2 regions of the Bordetella sp. 2513F2 genome follow, and region 2 is predicted to be linked to the other one. Evidence: predicted binding sites of a transcription regulator. Region 2 holds the regulator's gene; the other holds the start of a gene.
The links. Region 2 encodes HrcA, which represses chaperone genes, less so after heat shock. Its sites were predicted from a motif close to TTAGCACTCNNNNNNNNNGAGTGCTAA; they were not measured.

Region 1: a site for HrcA is predicted at 1,415-1,441, ahead of ACYBYQ_RS16860 (co-chaperone GroES). Genes of this name have one in related genera too.

The regions. Positions count from the first base shown of each region.
Region 1 is NZ_CM137755.1:3,559,057-3,567,522, reverse strand. Features, by position in the region: gene groL (chaperonin GroEL) at 1-1,026, opposite strand, end outside; gene ACYBYQ_RS16860 (co-chaperone GroES) at 1,059-1,346, opposite strand; gene ACYBYQ_RS16855 (LysR family transcriptional regulator) at 1,544-2,485, opposite strand; gene ACYBYQ_RS16850 (flavin-containing monooxygenase) at 2,703-4,484, shown strand; gene ACYBYQ_RS16845 (SDR family NAD(P)-dependent oxidoreductase) at 4,499-5,317, shown strand; gene ACYBYQ_RS16840 (carboxymuconolactone decarboxylase family protein) at 5,331-5,879, shown strand; gene ACYBYQ_RS16835 (amidohydrolase family protein) at 5,879-6,907, shown strand; gene ACYBYQ_RS16830 (tripartite tricarboxylate transporter substrate binding protein) at 7,070-8,044, shown strand; gene ACYBYQ_RS16825 (Ldh family oxidoreductase) at 8,115-8,466, shown strand, end outside.
Region 2 is NZ_CM137755.1:990,304-998,769, forward strand. Features, by position in the region: gene dapB (4-hydroxy-tetrahydrodipicolinate reductase) at 1-215, opposite strand, end outside; gene ACYBYQ_RS04670 (outer membrane protein assembly factor BamE) at 236-835, opposite strand; gene fur (ferric iron uptake transcriptional regulator) at 1,007-1,429, shown strand; gene recN (DNA repair protein RecN) at 1,460-3,115, opposite strand; gene ACYBYQ_RS04685 (NAD kinase) at 3,132-4,037, opposite strand; gene hrcA (heat-inducible transcriptional repressor HrcA) at 4,153-5,157, shown strand; gene hemH (ferrochelatase) at 5,217-6,314, shown strand; gene ACYBYQ_RS04700 (hypothetical protein) at 6,412-6,642, shown strand; gene grpE (nucleotide exchange factor GrpE) at 6,824-7,399, shown strand; gene ACYBYQ_RS04710 (thioredoxin family protein) at 7,409-7,795, shown strand; gene dnaK (molecular chaperone DnaK) at 7,865-8,466, shown strand, end outside.

The sequences.
Region 1 (8,466 bases), 1.8 Mb from region 2:
GATCGACTTGCTGTCGCCAGCGCCGTCGATGATCGTGGTGTTTTCCTTGGCCACTTCGACGCGCTTGGCCTGGCCCAGCTCGGCCAGGGTAGCCTTCTCGAGCGACAGGCCGGTCTCTTCCGAGATCACGGTGCCGCCGGTCAGGATGGCGATGTCTTCGAGCATGGCCTTGCGGCGGTCACCGAAGCCAGGGGCCTTGACGGCGGTGGTCTTGAGGATGCCGCGGATGTTGTTCACCACCAGGGTGGCCAGGGCTTCGCCCTCGACGTCCTCGGCGATGATCAGCAGCGGGCGGCTCGACTTGGCCACTTGCTCCAGCACGGGCAGCAGGTCGCGGATGTTGCTGATCTTCTTGTCGTAGATCAGGACGAACGGGTCGTCCAGCGCGGCGACTTGCTTGTCGGGGTTGTTGATGAAGTAGGGCGACAGGTAGCCGCGGTCGAACTGCATGCCTTCCACGACATCCAGCTCGTTTTCCAGCGACTTGCCGTCTTCGACGGTGATGACGCCTTCCTTGCCGACCTTGTCCATTGCATCGGCGATGATCTGGCCGATCGAGCTGTCGCTGTTGGCCGAGATCGAGCCCACCTGGGCGATTTCCTTGCTGGTGGTGACGGGCTTGGACAGCTTCTGCAGCTCGGCCACGGCGGCGGCCACGGCCTTGTCGATGCCGCGCTTGAGGTCGATGGGGTTGAAGCCGGCGGCCACGTACTTCAGGCCTTCCTGCACGATGGCCTGGGCCAGCACGGTGGCGGTGGTGGTGCCGTCACCGGCGTTGTCGGAGGTCTTGGAGGCGACGTCCTTGACCAGCTGGGCGCCGATGTTCTCGAACTTGTCCTTCAGTTCGATTTCCTTGGCGACGGACACGCCGTCCTTGGTGACGGTGGGGGCGCCGAAGGAGCGCTCCAGCACCACGTTGCGGCCCTTGGGACCCAGCGTGGTCTTGACGGCGTTGGCGAGGACGTTCACGCCACGGACGATGCGCACGCGGGCATCGTCGGCGAACAGGACTTGCTTGGCAGCCATAGTCAGCTTCCTTAGTAGATTCGGTTAGGCAATTACTGGATCACGGCGAGGATTTCGTCCTCGCGGATGACGAGCAGTTCCTCGCCATCGACCTTCACGCTCTGGCCGGCATACTTGCCGAACAGCACCTTGTCGCCAGCCTTCAGATCGACGGGCAGAACCTTGCCGTCTTCGGTCTTCTTGCCGGGGCCGACGGCCACGACTTCACCCTGGTCGGGCTTTTCGGCGGCGCTTTCAGGGATGACGATGCCCGAGGCAGTCTTGCGCTCGTTGTCCAGACGTTTGACGATCACGCGATCGTGCAGAGGACGCAGGGCCATGAGGAAACTCCTGTTTCTAGTAAAAAGGCCATTGATCGTTGTGACGAGGCGAAGCCGCAGCCGGGCTGTTAGCACTCACCGTCGACGAGTGCTAATTATAGGGATGAGTTGCGCAGGTTCAAGGGGGGACGGCGGGAGTTGTTACATTTTGATGCGGTTGAGGGCGCCATCAATACCTCCTTCCGCCACCCGGGTAGCTACAGGCCGACCCGCTCGTTCGACGACCTGCCCGCAAAACCCCGCCCGTCTTTATTGAACAGGTCCACCAGGAAATCGACGAAGATCCGCACCTTCTGGGACAAGCCGCGGCTGCTGGGATAGATCACGTAGAGTTCGGCCTCGGTGGCGATCGGCTTCACTTCGTATTCGTCCAGTACGCGCACCAGGCGGCCCTGCTCCATATAGAGGCGCACCATCCACTCGTGTACGACGATGAGCCCCATATGGGACAACGCGGCAGACAGCAAGGCGATGGAGCTGTCGCTGCGCAGCTTGCCGCCGACAAAGACTTTCTCGCACTGTCCGTCCCTGCAGAACTCCCAGTAGTCGTTGTAGCCGGGCGCGGTGTAGAGAATGCAGTTGTGCTCCAGCAGGTCGGCGGGCTTGCGCGGCGTCCCGTGCTGGCGGAAGTATTCCGGGGAGGCGCACAGCATGCGCTGGCTCGGGCTTATCTTGCGGGCCACGATGTCGGCGTTGGGCGGCGATCCGATCCATACGGCCACGTCGATGTTTTCCGCGATGAGGTCGCAGCGCTGGTCCGTCAGCGTGACGTCTATCGTGAGCTCGGGATAGGCCTTCAGCAGGCCTTCGAGGGCCGGGACGATCATCGCCGCGCCGGCCGAAACGCGCAGCGATACGCGCAGCAGCCCTTTGGCGCTCTCCTGGAAGGAAGAGGCCTCCTGCTTGGCCCGGCCCAGCTCGTTGGCGATGACGCTGACCCGTTCATAGAACAGGCGGCCGGGCTCGGTAAGGGAAAGGCTGCGCGTGTTGCGATTCAACAGGCGCACACCCAGTTCGTCCTCGAGCGACCGGATCTGCCGCGCCACGGAACTGACGGATGATTCGTGCCGCCCGACGGCCGAGAAACTGCCGGCTTTCACCACTTTGATGAAAGTCTTGATCCGGCCCAGTTCGTCCATCGCTCGTCTCCCGTGTTCGCCCCGGCTTTTGTCTGTGCATTCGTTGGTTCTGGGCAGGGAAATTGTAACGTGGCCTGCCGGTTGGACCACGCCAGTGTTGCGCTGGAAGCAAAGATGCTTGCCACCGGGCCACATGGTCAGGCCGGGGCCGCGTCCCTAGAATTTTCGTCAGACGGCTTCTCATTCGAGCAAGGCCGCTACGAATAAAAGGGCGGTAATGGAAGACATCACATTGCATCCGGCCGGCGTGTCGGCAGAGCCGGAGCTGGGCGACGTAGACGTCGTTGCCTGGTGGCTGTCGCATTTCGAGCAGGCGCTGCATGACGGCGATATCCGGAAGATGCGGGAGCTGTTCACGGAGGAGAGCCACTGGCGCGACCTCCTGGCGTTCGAGTGGAATATCGTCCCGTTTGCCGGGGCGCAGGCGATCGCGGAGCAACTGGCCGCGAAGCAGCCGGAGGTGAAGGCGGAGAAGTTCCGGATCGCCCGGAACCATGTCGCGCCGCGGCGGGTGCGCCGCACCGGCACGCTGGTCATCGAGGCCATCTTTGAATTCGAGACGGCGGTGGGCCGGTGCCACGGCGTGCTGCGCATTCCCGCGGACGGACCCAGGAGGGTCTGGGTCTTCATGACCTCGCTGCAGGAGATCCGGGGGCACGAAGAGCCCATCCATGACCGCCGGCCAAGCGGCGCCGCGTATTCCCGGGAATTCGGCGGCGACAACTGGGCTGACCGCCGCCGCAAGGAACAGCTCTATGCGGACCGCGATCCCACGGTCCTGATCATCGGCGCGGGCCAGGCCGGGCTTTCCACGGCCGCCCGGCTGCGCCTGCTGGGGGTCGATGCGCTTTGCGTCGACAGGTATCCGCGGGTGGGGGACGTCTGGCGCAATCGCTATCACTCCCTGGCGCTGCACAACCGGGTGCCGCTGAATCACCTGCCTTACCTGCCTTTTCCGCCGAGCTGGCCGAAGTACCTGCCCAAGGACATGATAGGGAACTGGCTGGAAACCTATGCCTGGGCGATGGAGTGCAATGTGTGGACCGGCACCACGTTCACCGGCGCAACGTTCGACGCCGCTGCCGGGCGCTGGGCCGCGGAGGTGCGCCGTGACGACGGAACCACGCGGACATTCCATCCCAGGCACCTGGTTTTCGCCAACGGCGTGGTCGGCAAGCCCAGGATACCCAAGCTTCCGGGGCTGGAAGCCTTCAAGGGCGAGGTCGTCCATACCCATGGCTTCCGTGACGGCGCACGCTGGCGTGGCAAGCGCGTGCTGGTGCTGGGGGCGGGCACGAGCGGACACGACATCGCCCAGGATCTGCATGGCCACGGCGCGCACGTCAGCCTCATCCAGCGGGGTTCGGTCACGGTGTCCAGCGTCAAGGCGGCTTCCATCGGCCATGCGGTCTATTACGACGAAGGCCTGTCGACGGAAGACGCCGACCTGATAACGACCGCCATAACCTACCCGCTGGCCGTGCGCAACGCCCAGCTCGCCACCCAGCGCATGATCGAGATGGACAAGGACCTGCTCGAAGGCCTGCGCGCCAGGGGATTCAAGCTGGACTTCGGCGAGGACGACACCGGGCATCTGATGAAGGTGCGCCGCATTCACGGCGGCTACTACCTCAATTGCGGCTGTTCGGAGCTGATCGTCGAGGGGAAGATCGGCCTGATCCAGTTCGAGGAGATCGAGCGCTTCGTGGAGGACGGCCTGCTGATGAAGGATGGGCGTATCGAAGAAGCCGAGCTCCTGGTGGCGGCCACCGGATACCAGAGCCAGCAGGAAGTGGTCCGCGAGCTGCTCGGCGACCGGATCGCCGACAGGATCGGGCCCGTGTGGGGCCTGGCTGACGATGGGGAGCTGGCCAACATGTTCCGCCCCACCGCCCAGGAAGGGCTGTGGTTCCTGGGTAGCAGCTTTGCCCAGGCGAGGATCTATTCGCACTTCATCGCGATGCAGATCAAGGCGCGTGAGCTGGGCCTGGTGGCCTGAGGGAGGCGGACGCCATGCTGGATCTGACAGGGAAAGTGGCCTTCGTGGCCGGTGCCGGCTCGGTCGGCGAGGGCTGGGGAAACGGCCGGGCGACGGCGGTGCTGCTGGCGCGGCGCGGCGCCACGGTCTTCGGCACCGACGTGAGCGAGCAGGCGCTGGCGGGAACCGCATCCCGCATGACGGAGGAGGGGCATGCAAACTGGACCGGCATGGCCTGCGACATGACGGTGAGCGCCGAGGTGCAGCGCGCGGTCGGGCATTGCCTGGCTCTCCATGGCCGGATCGACATCATGGTCAACAACATCGGCGGCAGCGTGCAGGGGGATCCCGTGTCGATGCCCGAGGAAGCCTGGGACGGCCAGATGGACCTGAACCTGAAGACGACGTTCCTCGGATGCAAGCACGTGCTGCCCGTGATGGAACGCCAGTTCGATGCCGAGGGCCGGGGCGGGGCGATCGTCAACATCTCCAGCATTGCCTGCATGAGCCACCAGGTCGCGGGCCGCGTCAACGTGGCCTATGCGGCGGCCAAGGCGGGCGTCGTGGCGTTCAGCCGCGCTACCGGCATCGCCTATGCGCGCAAGGGAATAAGGGTCAACACGGTGGTGGTCGGCGTCATGCATACGCCCCTGGTGGAGGAGCGCTTGGTGAAGCAACTGGGTGCGGCGGATGCGCGAGGCCTGATCGAGAAACGCCACGCCAGCGTGCCCATGGGCCGCATGGGCGACGCATGGGACGTTGCCCATGCGGTATTGTTCCTCGCGAGCGACGAGGCCAGGTACATCACCGCCACGCAGCTGGTGGTGGACGGTGGCGTTACCGCCGCCCGGTGACGAAGGAGAGACCATGCCGCGCATCGACATGCCTGCACCAGCCAGCCTGTCCGCCGAGCAACGGCAGGCCTGGACAGAGGTCGTGGCCGGACCAAGAGGCAAGGCGCCGGCGCCCATGATTGCATGGATCTGCAATCCGGAGCTGGCACGCCGGTCGCAACGCCTGGGTGAGCTGCTGCGATTCGAGACAACGCTGGGCCCGCGGTTGACGGAACTGGCCATCCTCGTGTGCGCGCGGCACTGGACCTCGCATCACGAGTGGACGGCGCACAAGGCGCTGGCCCTGGCGGCGGGGCTGGACGCCGGGGCCATTGCAGACATCGCGGCGCGGAGGCAGCCGCAGTGTGACGACCCCGAAGCCCTGCTCGTATATCGCGTTTCGCACACGTTGCTGAGCACGGGCGCCGTTCCCCCGGACCTGTATTCGGAATGCGTCGCGTCCCTGGGCGAGCGGGGCGTAGTCGAGCTGGTGGCCGTGCTGGGCTATTACTGCTACGTCGCGCTGACGCTCAACACCTTCGAGCTGGGCCTGCCGGACAATTTCGCGCCGGAGCTCGCGTGATGGCGGGCTGCGCGCCGGCGCCCGGCGACGAGATTCCCATCGATCCGGACCTGCCCGTTGTCGATGCGCATCATCATCTTTATGTGCGGCCGGGGCTGACCTATCTCCTGGACGACTATCTCCGCGACCTGCACTCCGGCCATCGTGTGGTGGCCACCGTGTATGTGCAGGCCCGCAGCATGCCGTACACCGACGGGCCGGAAGCATTGCGCCCCGTGGGCGAAACGGTCTTCGCCAATGGCGTGGCACGGGAGGCCCTGCAAAGGGGGCACGACGGCCCGCGCGTGTGCGCCGGCATCGTCGGCCATGCCGATCTGCTGCTGGGGAGTCGCGTCAGCCCGGTGCTGGAGGCGCACGTCGAGGCGGGCACCGCCCCGGAGGGAGGGGGGAACCGCTTCAAGGGCGTCCGGCATATCGCGGCCTGGGATGAATCTGCCGAGCTCCTCAACCCTGCCTACCCGACGACGGAGGGCATGCTGGACAGCCCCGCTTTCCGGGCCGGATTTGCCCAGCTGGGGGCGCTCGGCCTGAGCTTCGACGCCTGGGTACTGTTCCACCAGCTGCCCCGGCTGGCACGCCTGGCACGCGCCTTTCCTGCGGTGCCCATTGCCTTGAACCACTGCGGCGGCGTCGTGGGGATCGGCCGCTATGCGCGGATACGGGACCAGGTCTTCCAGGCCTGGAAGGCGGGAATCGAAGACCTGGCGTCCTGCCCGAACGTCATGGTCAAGCTCGGCGGCCTGGGCATGCCCTTGTCCGGATTCGGATTCGACACCCGCAAGCAGGCGGCGTCGTCCGCTGCGCTGGCCAGTGCCTGGCGTCCCTGGGTGGAGACTTGCGTCGAGGCTTTCGGCTCGAGGCGCTGCATGATCGAAAGCAATTTTCCGCCGGACAAGGCGAGCTACCGCTACGCAACGGGCCTCAATGCCATGAAGCGGATCCTGCGCCAGGCGAGCGACGATGAAAAGGCAGACATTTTCCGAAGGAACGCTGCGCGCTTCTATCGCCTGCCGGAGTTTGCCATGTAGCCGGGCAGATTCCGATGCCGGGCGATCCTTGTGTTTTTCGCAAAGCACCTTGCCATCTGGCACGCACCCCGGCATTGCGCCGGAAACTAGAATTTTTCACCAGCAGCCGCAGAGCTGCACGAGGCATCCGCCTCCAGGGCTGGAACCAAGGAGACCCATTCCATGCTGACCAAGCGACAATTCCTGCTGGCCGCCGCAGCGCTGCCGATTCTCGGCATGCGGCCGGCATTTGCCGGACCTTATCCGGAAAAACCGATCAGGATCATCGTGCCGGCATCGCCGGGCACGTCGATCGACGCGGTGACCCGCTTTTTCTCGGAGCCGCTGTCCAAGGCACTGAACACTCCCGTCATCGTGGAGAACAAGTCGGGCGCGGGCGGCCTGATGGCGTACACGAGCGTGGCCAAGTCCGCGCCGGACGGCTACACCATCATCCTGACGGGAACGCCCTTGTACCTGCTGCCGCTTTACTCGGCCCAGCAGGATCCGCCCGTGTTCGATCCGGCCCAGGACTTTACGCCGATCGCCCGGGTTGCCCGTGTGCCGTACGCGATCGTCGTCGGCGCGGATTCGCCGTATCGCAGCATGCAGGATCTCGTCCAGGGCATGACGGAAAAGCCCGACACCGTGACCTACTCCTCCCAGGGCGTCGGCAGCAGCGCGCACTTGTGCTCGGTGATCCTGAACGACATGAGCAAGACCCGGGCGCGGCACATCGGCTACAAGGAGACGACGATGGCCGTCACCGACGTGGTGGGCGGCCGGATCTCGTTCACCTGCCAGACTTCCGTCGGGGTATTGCCGCTGGTCAACGGCGGCAGGCTGCGGGCCCTCGCGGTAACGACGGCGGACCGCTGGGAGGCGCTGCCCAGCGTGCCCACCGTTGCCGAGTCCGGCGTGCCGGGCTTCGAGGTGTCGTCGCAGCTCGATTTCATGGCGCCGGCAGGAACGCCTGAGCCGGTGCTGAAAGTCCTGTCCGATGAATTGACCCGCATCGCCGCGACCCAGGCTTTCAAGGATTTCTGCTCGAAGCAGATCCTGACCCATGAGGTCATGGGATCCCGGGAGATGCAGCCGGTTCTTGCCGCGGAAACGGCGCGCTGGAAGCGCGTGGTGGCCGTGGCCAAGGGTGAGTGACATGGCAATGCAGCGTATGGGAATCGCGGAAGCGAGGGCATTGGCGGTCGCTTTCCTGGGGCGCCACGGGATGAGCAACGACCACGCAGGGATGGTGGCCGATCATCTCATCTACGCCACCATGGCAGGGCATGACTTCGCGGGCCTTTCGCGCTTGCTGCCCCTGGCCGAAAGATTGCAGTCCATCGGGCTGGGAGGAGAAATCCGGACCGTCCGGGAAACCGACAAGTCGGCTTTCATCGACGGGGCGGGCGTCAACGGCTATGTCACTTCGGTAATCGGCATGGACAAGGCGATCGCGCTGGCGAAGCAGAGCGGCGTGGGCGTGGTGGCGGTCAGCAACAGCTGGTTCTCCGGAATGCTGCGCTATTACGTGGAGCGAGCCGCAGAGCAGGGCCTGGTGGCCATCCACGCCGCAAATA
Region 2 (8,466 bases):
AAGTCGATGAGGCAGTCGGCCCCGGCCAGCGCGTCGAGCTGGTCGGTGACGAGCACGCCGGTTTCCCGGCCGAGGAATGCGCCGGCATCCTGGCCCAGCGCCGGCGAACCGGGCCGGTCGAGGGCGACGGCGAGCTGCAGGTCGGGGGCGTCGAGCACCGCTTCGATCAGCATCTGGCCCATCCGGCCGCGGCATCCGGCGATGGCGATGCGCATGGCGTTTTCGTTTTCCGGAGTCATCGGAGCGGCTCGGCGTCGTTGGACGGATTTGGCGTTTCGGCGCCCGGCGGCGTCGGCTGCTGCGGCGCGTTCAGGATCATTTCCCGCCTGCCGGTGGAGGGCTCTTCGGCCGGCGCCCGCTCGTCCGCATCGGTTGCGGCTTTCGAGTCTGCCCCTGCATCCGCGTCGGGGTCGGCGCCGGGTTCGGTATAGGCGGGCGTCGTCTTGTCGATCTGGAACGGCTCCACCGTGGGCTGCTTGTCGCCGCTCCAGCGCACCAGCCTGTCGTTCTCGAACCAGACCGTGAACTTGCGTTCTTCCGGCTCGCCGTAGCCCGGCTTGAAATAATAGGGGTAGTCCCAGCGGTCGGCATGCAGTACGCTGGTGAGCGTGGGGCTGCCGAGCGCGAAGCGGACCTGCTCGCGCGTCATGCCAGGCTGCAGCAGGGCGATCTGTTCCTGCGTGATCCAGTTGCCCTGCTGGACGTCGATCTTGTAGGGAAAGCCCCATTTGCCGGAGGAGCAGCCGGCCAGGGCGGCAGCCAGTGCCGCCGCCAGCAGGATGGCCCGCAGGGGCCGGCTGGCGGAGCGGATCGGAGTACGTGCAGTCGTGGACACTTGCGCCCCTGTTATTGATAAACGGGTAAAACCGTTATCATAAAGGTTTCATGACGACAGTTCCGTGCGACCGTCCTGCCGGCGGCAGAACGGTGAGGCTGGGCGGGTTGCCAGCGGCAAGCGGAACCTGTGGTTTCCTGGTCCATGCCAGCGCGGGCGGAGAGCGAAACAATGAGCGACCAAAGCGAACTTAAGAACATGGGCCTGAAGGCGACCTTCCCTCGCCTGAAAATCCTCGACATCTTCCGCAAGTCCGGCGAGCGCCATCTCAGCGCCGAGGATGTCTATCGTGCACTGATCGGCGAGAACGTCGAGATCGGGCTGGCCACGGTCTATCGGGTGCTCACGCAGTTCGAGCAGGCAGGCATCCTCACGCGCAGCCAGTTCGACACCGGCAAGGCCGTGTTCGAACTCAACGATGGCGATCACCACGACCATCTCATCTGCACCAACTGCGGAACCGTGGTGGAATTTTCCGACCTGGACATCGAGAAGCGCCAGCACAAGGTGGCCAAGGACAACGGCTTCGTGCTCGAAAGCCATGCCATGGTGCTGTACGGCATCTGCAACAACTGCCAGAAGTCGTCGCGCTGAGGCCCGCGGCGTGCGCCGGCCGCGCCGGGATCATGCCGGCGCCGAGACGCCCAGCATTTCACGCGCATGGCTGCGCGTGGTTTCGGTGATGCGGATGCCGCCCAGCATGCGGGCCAGTTCCTCGACCCGCCCCGACTGATCCAGTTCCACGATCTGCGAACGGGTGGTGCCGCCCGACTCCGATTTGCTTACGCGGTATTGCGTGGCGCCGCAGGCCGCCACCTGGGGCAGGTGCGTCACGCACAGCACCTGGTGGCGCGCGCCGAGTTCGCGCAGCAGCTTGCCCACCACTTCGGCCACCGCGCCGCCCACTCCGCTGTCGACTTCGTCGAAGATCAGGGTGGGCACGCGCGCCGCGCGGCTGGCAATCACGGACAGCGCCAGCGAGATGCGAGACAGTTCGCCGCCGGAGGCCACCTTGGCCAGCGGGCGCGGCGTGGTGCCGGCATGGCCGGCCACGCGGAACTCCACGGTTTCACTGCCGTGCGCCGACGGCGCGCCGGGCGCCAGCACCACTTCGAAGCGGCCGCCCTGCATGGCAAGCGTCTGCATGGCCTGGCTGACCTGCCGGCCGAGATCCTTGGCGACCTTCTGGCGTGCGGCCGACAGCCGCGCGGCGGCCGCTTCGTATTCCTGCTGCGCCGCCTCGGTGCGGGCGCGCAGCGCGTCGACGTCGGCGGCCTCCTGCATCTCGGCCAGGCGCGCGTGCAGGGAGTCGCGCAGGGCGGGCAGCTCCTGCGGTTCGGCCCGGAATTTGCGGGCCGTCTCGAAGATGGCCCCCAGGCGCGCCTCGACGTCGGCCAGCCGCTGCGGATCGAGCTCGATGCGGGCCACGTAGCTGTTGAGGTCGGAAACCGCTTCGCCGATGGCGATGCCGGCGGATTCGAGCTCGTCGAGTATGCCCTGCAAGGCGGCATCGTGGCGCAGCATCTGCTGCACGCGCTGGACGGCCACCGTGACGCGGTGCCGGGCGGAGTCGTGCTCGCCGTCCAGCGCGTCCAGCACCTGGGCGGCGCCGTCGAGCAGCGATTGCGCATGCGCCAGGCGGGTATGTTCGGCCTGGATGGCATCCCATTCGTCGGGGCCGAGGCCGAGCTGGTCGAGCTGGTCGGCCTGCCACTGCAGGCGTTCGCGTTCGGCGGCCAGGGCGCCGGCGTCGTGCTCGGCGGCCTCGAGCTGCTGCAGCAGCTCGCGCCAGCGCTTCCAGGCCTGGGACGTGGCCTGCCGCAGCGCCGCGTGGCCGCCGTGGGCGTCGAGCAGGTCGCGCTGGGCGTCGGCGCGCATCAGGCTCTGGTGGGCGTGCTGGCCATGGATGTCGACCAGGCTGTCGCCCAGTTCGCGCAGCAGCGCCACGGTGACCGGCGTGCCGTTCAGGTAGGCGCGGCTGCGGCCCTGCGCATCGATGACGCGGCGCAGTGCGAGTTCGTCGCCGGCGTCGAGTTCGCGCTCGGCCAGCCAGCTGCGCACCGGTTCGGGCGCGTCGAACACCGCGGTGATGTCGGCGCGGCTGGCGCCCTCGCGCAGCACGCCCGCGTCGGCGCGCTCGCCCAGGGCCAGCGCCAGGGCGTCGACGAGTATGGACTTGCCGGCGCCGGTTTCTCCGGAAAACACCGTGAAGCCGGGCCCGAAGTGGATCTCGGCCTGGTCGACGATGACGAAGTCGCGGATATGCAGAGTGCGCAGCATGATGACGGTTGCGCGGCTATTCGACCGGGTTGTTGTCGGTAGCCTGCGGCATGAGGTTCCAGTGCAGTTTGCGTCGCAGGGTGGAGAAGAAGCTGTAGCCTTCGGGGTGCACGAAGCGTACCGTGTGCGGCGCGCGCTGCACGGTGATGCGGTCGCCCGGCTGCAGGTCGGACCAGGTCTGCATGTCGAAGTGCGCGCTGGCGCCCACTTCGACGCGGCCCATGGCCGTGAGCGTCAGGTTGAGCACGCCGCTGTCGGGGATGACGATGGGGCGGTTCGACAGAGTCTGCGGCGCCACCGGCACCAGCACCATGGCGTTCAGGCCCGGGTGCAGCAGCGGGCCGTTGGCCGACAGCGCATAGGCCGTGGATCCGGTGGGCGTGGCGATGATCAGGCCGTCGGCGCGCTGGGTATACATATAGGACCCGTCGAGTTCCACCCGCACCTCGATCATGCCGCCGCGCCCGGCGCGGTTCAGGACCACGTCGTTGAGGGCGGAGGCCGAGTACATCTGCTGCTCCCCGCGCCAGACGCTGCCCTGCAGCAGCATGCGCTCCTCGGCCTGGTAGCTGCCCTCGAGCACCCGCGCCAGCGCGCTGTGGGCGTCCTGCAGCGGGATGTCGGTGATGAAGCCGAGGCGCCCGTGGTTGATGCCCACCAGCGGCACGCCGTAGGGAGCCAGGTGGCGCGCGGCGCCCAGCACCGTGCCGTCGCCGCCCATGACCACGGCCAGCGCGGCCGACCGGCCGATTTCCTGGATGTCGGCTGCCGGATACTCGTGCACCTGCGTGTTGCGGGCGGTCTCGGCCTCGATCAGCACCTTGCGGCCTGCCTGCGTGAGCATGTGCGCCAACGCCCGCAGGGGGGCGTCCAGGCCGGTGTCCTGGTACCTGCCGATCAGGGCAACGGTAGGAAAATGCATGAATCTGACTCTGTCTGGGCGGGAACGCACGGGGTGAGCCGATTATAGGGGGCGGCTTGCCCGCCGGGCAGGACAAAAATCGCCGCTTGCGCAAATCTTTCCCTAAAATAGTGTCATGGACGATCGTGCTCGTGCACTACTCAAGGCGTTGATCGAACGCTACATCGCCGACGGGCAACCGGTCGGTTCGCGTACGCTTTCCAAGGTCTTCGATCTGTCGCCCGCCACGATACGCAACGTCATGGCCGACCTCGAAGACCAGGGGCTGATCCACAGCCCGCACACCTCCGCCGGCCGGGTGCCCACGCCCCGCGGCTACCGCATGTTCGTCGATTCGCTGCTCGCCGTGCGGCCCTACCAGTTTCAGCCGGCCAACATCGGCGAACTGCTGCCGGTGGCCGAGCCCACCCGCGCCGTGAATGCCGCGGCGGCGCTGCTGTCCAACCTCACCCAGTTCGCGGGCGTGGTGCTCACGCCCAAGCGCTCTCAGGTGTTCCGCCAGATCGAATTCATCCGGCTGTCCGACCGGCGGGTGCTGCTCATCATCGTCACGCCCGACGGCGACGTGCAGAACCGCATCATGTCGGTGCAGCGCGATTACTCGGAATCGGAGCTGATCGAGGCGGGCAACTTCTTCAACGTGCATTTCTCCGGAAAGTCCTTCGACGCGGTGCGGCGCACGCTGGCCACCGAGCTGGCGCAGCTGCGCGAAGACATCAGCCGGCTCATGCAGGCCGCGGTCGAGGCCAGCGCCGAGGCGGCCGACGACGGCGATGCGGTCGTGATCTCGGGCGAGCGCAAGCTGCTGGACGTGACCGACATCGCGTCCGACATGGACCGCCTGCGCAAGATGTTCTCGCTGTTCGAGAAGAAGACCGACCTGCTGCAGCTGCTGGACGTCTCCAGCCGCGCGCAGGGCGTGCAGATCTACATCGGCGGCGATTCCCAGCTGGTGCCCCTCGAAGACGTTTCGGTGATCACCGCGCCCTACGGGGTCGACGGCAAGGTGGTCGGCACGCTGGGCGTGATCGGCCCCACGCGCATGGCCTACGAGCGGGTGATCCCCATCGTCGACATCACGGCCCGGCTGTTGTCCAACGCCCTCAGCCACAATCAATAAGCAGTCCAACAGCATGGGCCGGCCGCCTGCGCGGGGCGGGGCCCGGAGGTGTCCACGTCGTGTTCCTACGCTTGTTCAAGTACCTGTGGCCGGAGCGCTACCTGCCCGAGACGCCGGGGCGCGACCTGCTCGACGAGACGCCGCCGCCCTACGCGCCCGGGCGGGTCGGGGTGCTGCTGGTCAATCTCGGCACTCCGGCCACGCCGGGGCGGGCCGACATACGCCGGTACCTGGGCGCCTTCCTGTCGGACCCGCGCGTGATCGAGATCCCGCGCTACCTGTGGCTGCCCATCCTGCACGGGCTCGTGCTGACCCTGAGGCCGGCCAAACTCGAGCCGCGCTATCGCGGCATCTGGATGGAAGGCGGTTCGCCGCTGCTGGTATACAGCCTGCGGCAGGCCGAGGGCCTGGCGCAGGCGCTGCGCGCCCGCGGCCTGGACGTGGACGTGGAGCTCGGCATGCGCTATGGCGAACCGTCGCTGCCGGCCGCCATCGACGCGCTGCGGCGCCGCGGCTGCGAGCATGTGCTGACCGTTCCGCTGTATCCGCAGTATGCGGCGTCGACCACCGCCACGGTGGTCGACGCCGTCACCCGGCACGCGGGACGCCTGCGCGACCAGCCGGCGCTGCGTTTCGTCAAGCGCTTCCACGCCGATCCGGGCTATATCGCCGCGCTGGTCGGGCGCATCCAGTCGTACTGGGCCGAGCACGGTCGTCCGCAGAAGCTCGTCATGAGCTTTCACGGCCTGCCGCGCTATTCCATCGAATTGGGCGATCCCTATTACCGCGACTGCCAGCAGACCGCCGCCCTGTTGCGCGAGGGCCTGGGCCTGGCGCAGGACGAGGTGGAAATCACGTTCCAGAGCCGCTTCGGGTCGGCGCGCTGGCTCGAGCCCTATACCGAGCCCACGCTGAAGATGCTGGCGCAGCAGGGCGTGCGCGAGGTCGACGTCGTCTGCCCCGGTTTCCTGGCCGATTGCCTGGAGACGCTGGAGGAGATCGGCATGGAGTGCCGCGATGCCTTCCTGCAGTCCGGCGGCACGCGCTTTCGCTACATTCCTGCCCTGAACGACAGCGACGCCTGGGTGGCGGCCCTGGCGGCGCTGGTCGACAATCACTTACAAGGCTGGCCGGTGCGTCCGGCCGCCTCCCTATAAACTGGAGACGATCAACTGGAACCGGCCGGCGTGCGGCGCGTGCGCGGCCCGCCGGCCTTTCGGGCGAGCGCCCGCACTTTCCTGAAGGAGGCGACGCATGACTACCCCGTCCAAACCCAGTGCTGCCGGCAATCCGGGCCAGGACCGTCCTCCCGGCGAGGACGACATGGAACGCGACCTGGACGAGGCGCTCGAGGAAACCTTCCCGGCGAGCGACCCCATTGCGATCCGTCCCGAGTCGCAACGCGAGGACCGGGTGGACGAGGCGCTCGAAGACACGTTCCCGGCCAGCGATCCGCCCTCGCCGGTGCAGCCGGACAAGAAGTGACCGCAACGGGCGCCGCAGGCGCCCGTTGCGCTTCTGCCCCTGCGCCCCGGGGCCGGACCGGCCGGGATGCGGCGGGAGGTACGAGCCCCTGTCCAGCGAAAATTTTGCATGCAGGCCTTGAAATGGGGGCGGGTGCCCCCATGGTCCATGCGACGCCATTGAAATTTACCGGAGGAATTCCATGACGGCACCTCAAGCGCCTGTCGACCCGACCCCCGATCCCGCTTCCCAGGGCGAGGCCGGTTCCGCGCCCCAGGCTGAAACCCAGCCCGGCGACCCGCAGGCCGAGATCGCCGCGCTGCGCGCCGAGCTCGAAGCCGTCCAGGCCGAGCTCAAGGCCCACCAGGACCAGGCGCTGAGGGCGCTGGCCGAGTCCGAGAACGTGCGCCGGCGCGCCCAGGACGACGTCGCCAAGGCGCGCAAGTTCGGCATCGAATCGTTTGCCGAGAGCCTGGTTCCCGTCAAGGACAGCCTGGAGGCCGCGCTGGCCCAGGCGGACCAGACCGTGGACACCCTGCGCGAAGGCGTCGAAATGACCCTCAAGCAGCTCTCGGCCGCTTTCGAGCGCAACCTGCTCAAGGAAATCGCTCCCGCGCAGGGCGACAAGTTCGACCCGCACCTGCACCAGGCGATTTCTTCCGTGCCGGCCGAGCAGCCGGCCAATACGGTGGTGCAGTGCCTGCAGAAGGGCTATGCCATCGCCGACCGTACCCTGCGCCCGGCGCTGGTGGTGGTATCCGCAGGCCAGCAGGGCTAGGAGCCGGACATGGCCGCCTCGTTCAACCCCGCGCAGATCTTCGAGACCTTCGGCATGCGCCACGTCGGCAGCGATGACTTCGACCGGCTGGTGGTCGAGGCGCCCGGCGACGACCTGCGCTGCGTGTTCCTGTGGGGCGAAGACTGTTACAACTGCAATGTGTTCAAGCAGACCGCCCTGTTGCACCGCGAGGCCCTGCTGGCGCTGGGGCTGACGTGGTTCGAGGCGGACGTCTATGCCGACGAGGCGCTGGGCCGCCGTTTCGCCCTGCACGGCGTGCCCACGTTCGTGCTGTACCGCTCGGGCAGGCGGCTGGGCCGCATCACGGGCTGGCCCGGGCTGCCCCAGTTCACCGAGGCAATGCGGCGCCAGCAACAGGGCCTTGAAAAACCCTGACGGCAACCCCAGTTAGGCTGGGACTGAGTTTTTCACCCGAATTTTCGCGATTTCTTCAAGGCAGACACCATGAGCAAAATCATCGGCATCGACCTGGGCACCACCAACAGCTGCGTGGCTGTGCTGGACGGTGGCCAGGTCAAGATCATCGAAAACGCCGAGGGCGCCCGCACCACGCCCTCCATCGTCGCCTACATGGACGACGGCGAAACCCTGGTGGGCGCGCCGGCCAAGCGCCAGGCCGTCACCAATCCCAAGAACACCCTGTACGCGGTGAAGCGCCTGATCGGCCGCAAGTTCGACGAAAAGGCGGTGCAGAAAGACATCGACCTGATGCCCTACAGCATCGTCAAGGCCGACAACGGCGACGCCTGGGTCGAAGTGCGCGGCAAGAAGCTCGCGCCGCCCCAGGTGTCGGCCGAAGTGCTGCGCAAGATGAAAAAGACCGCCGAGGACTACCTGGGCGAGGAAGTCACCGAGGCCGTGATCACGGTGCCGGCCTACTTCAACGACAGCCAGCGCCAGGCCACCAAGGACGCCGGCCGCATCGCCGGGCTGGAAGTCAAGCGCATCATCAACGAGCCTACCGCGGCGGCGCTGGCCTTCGGCCTCGACAAGACCGAGAAGGGCGACCGCAAGATCGCCGTGTACGACCTGGGCGGCGGCACGTT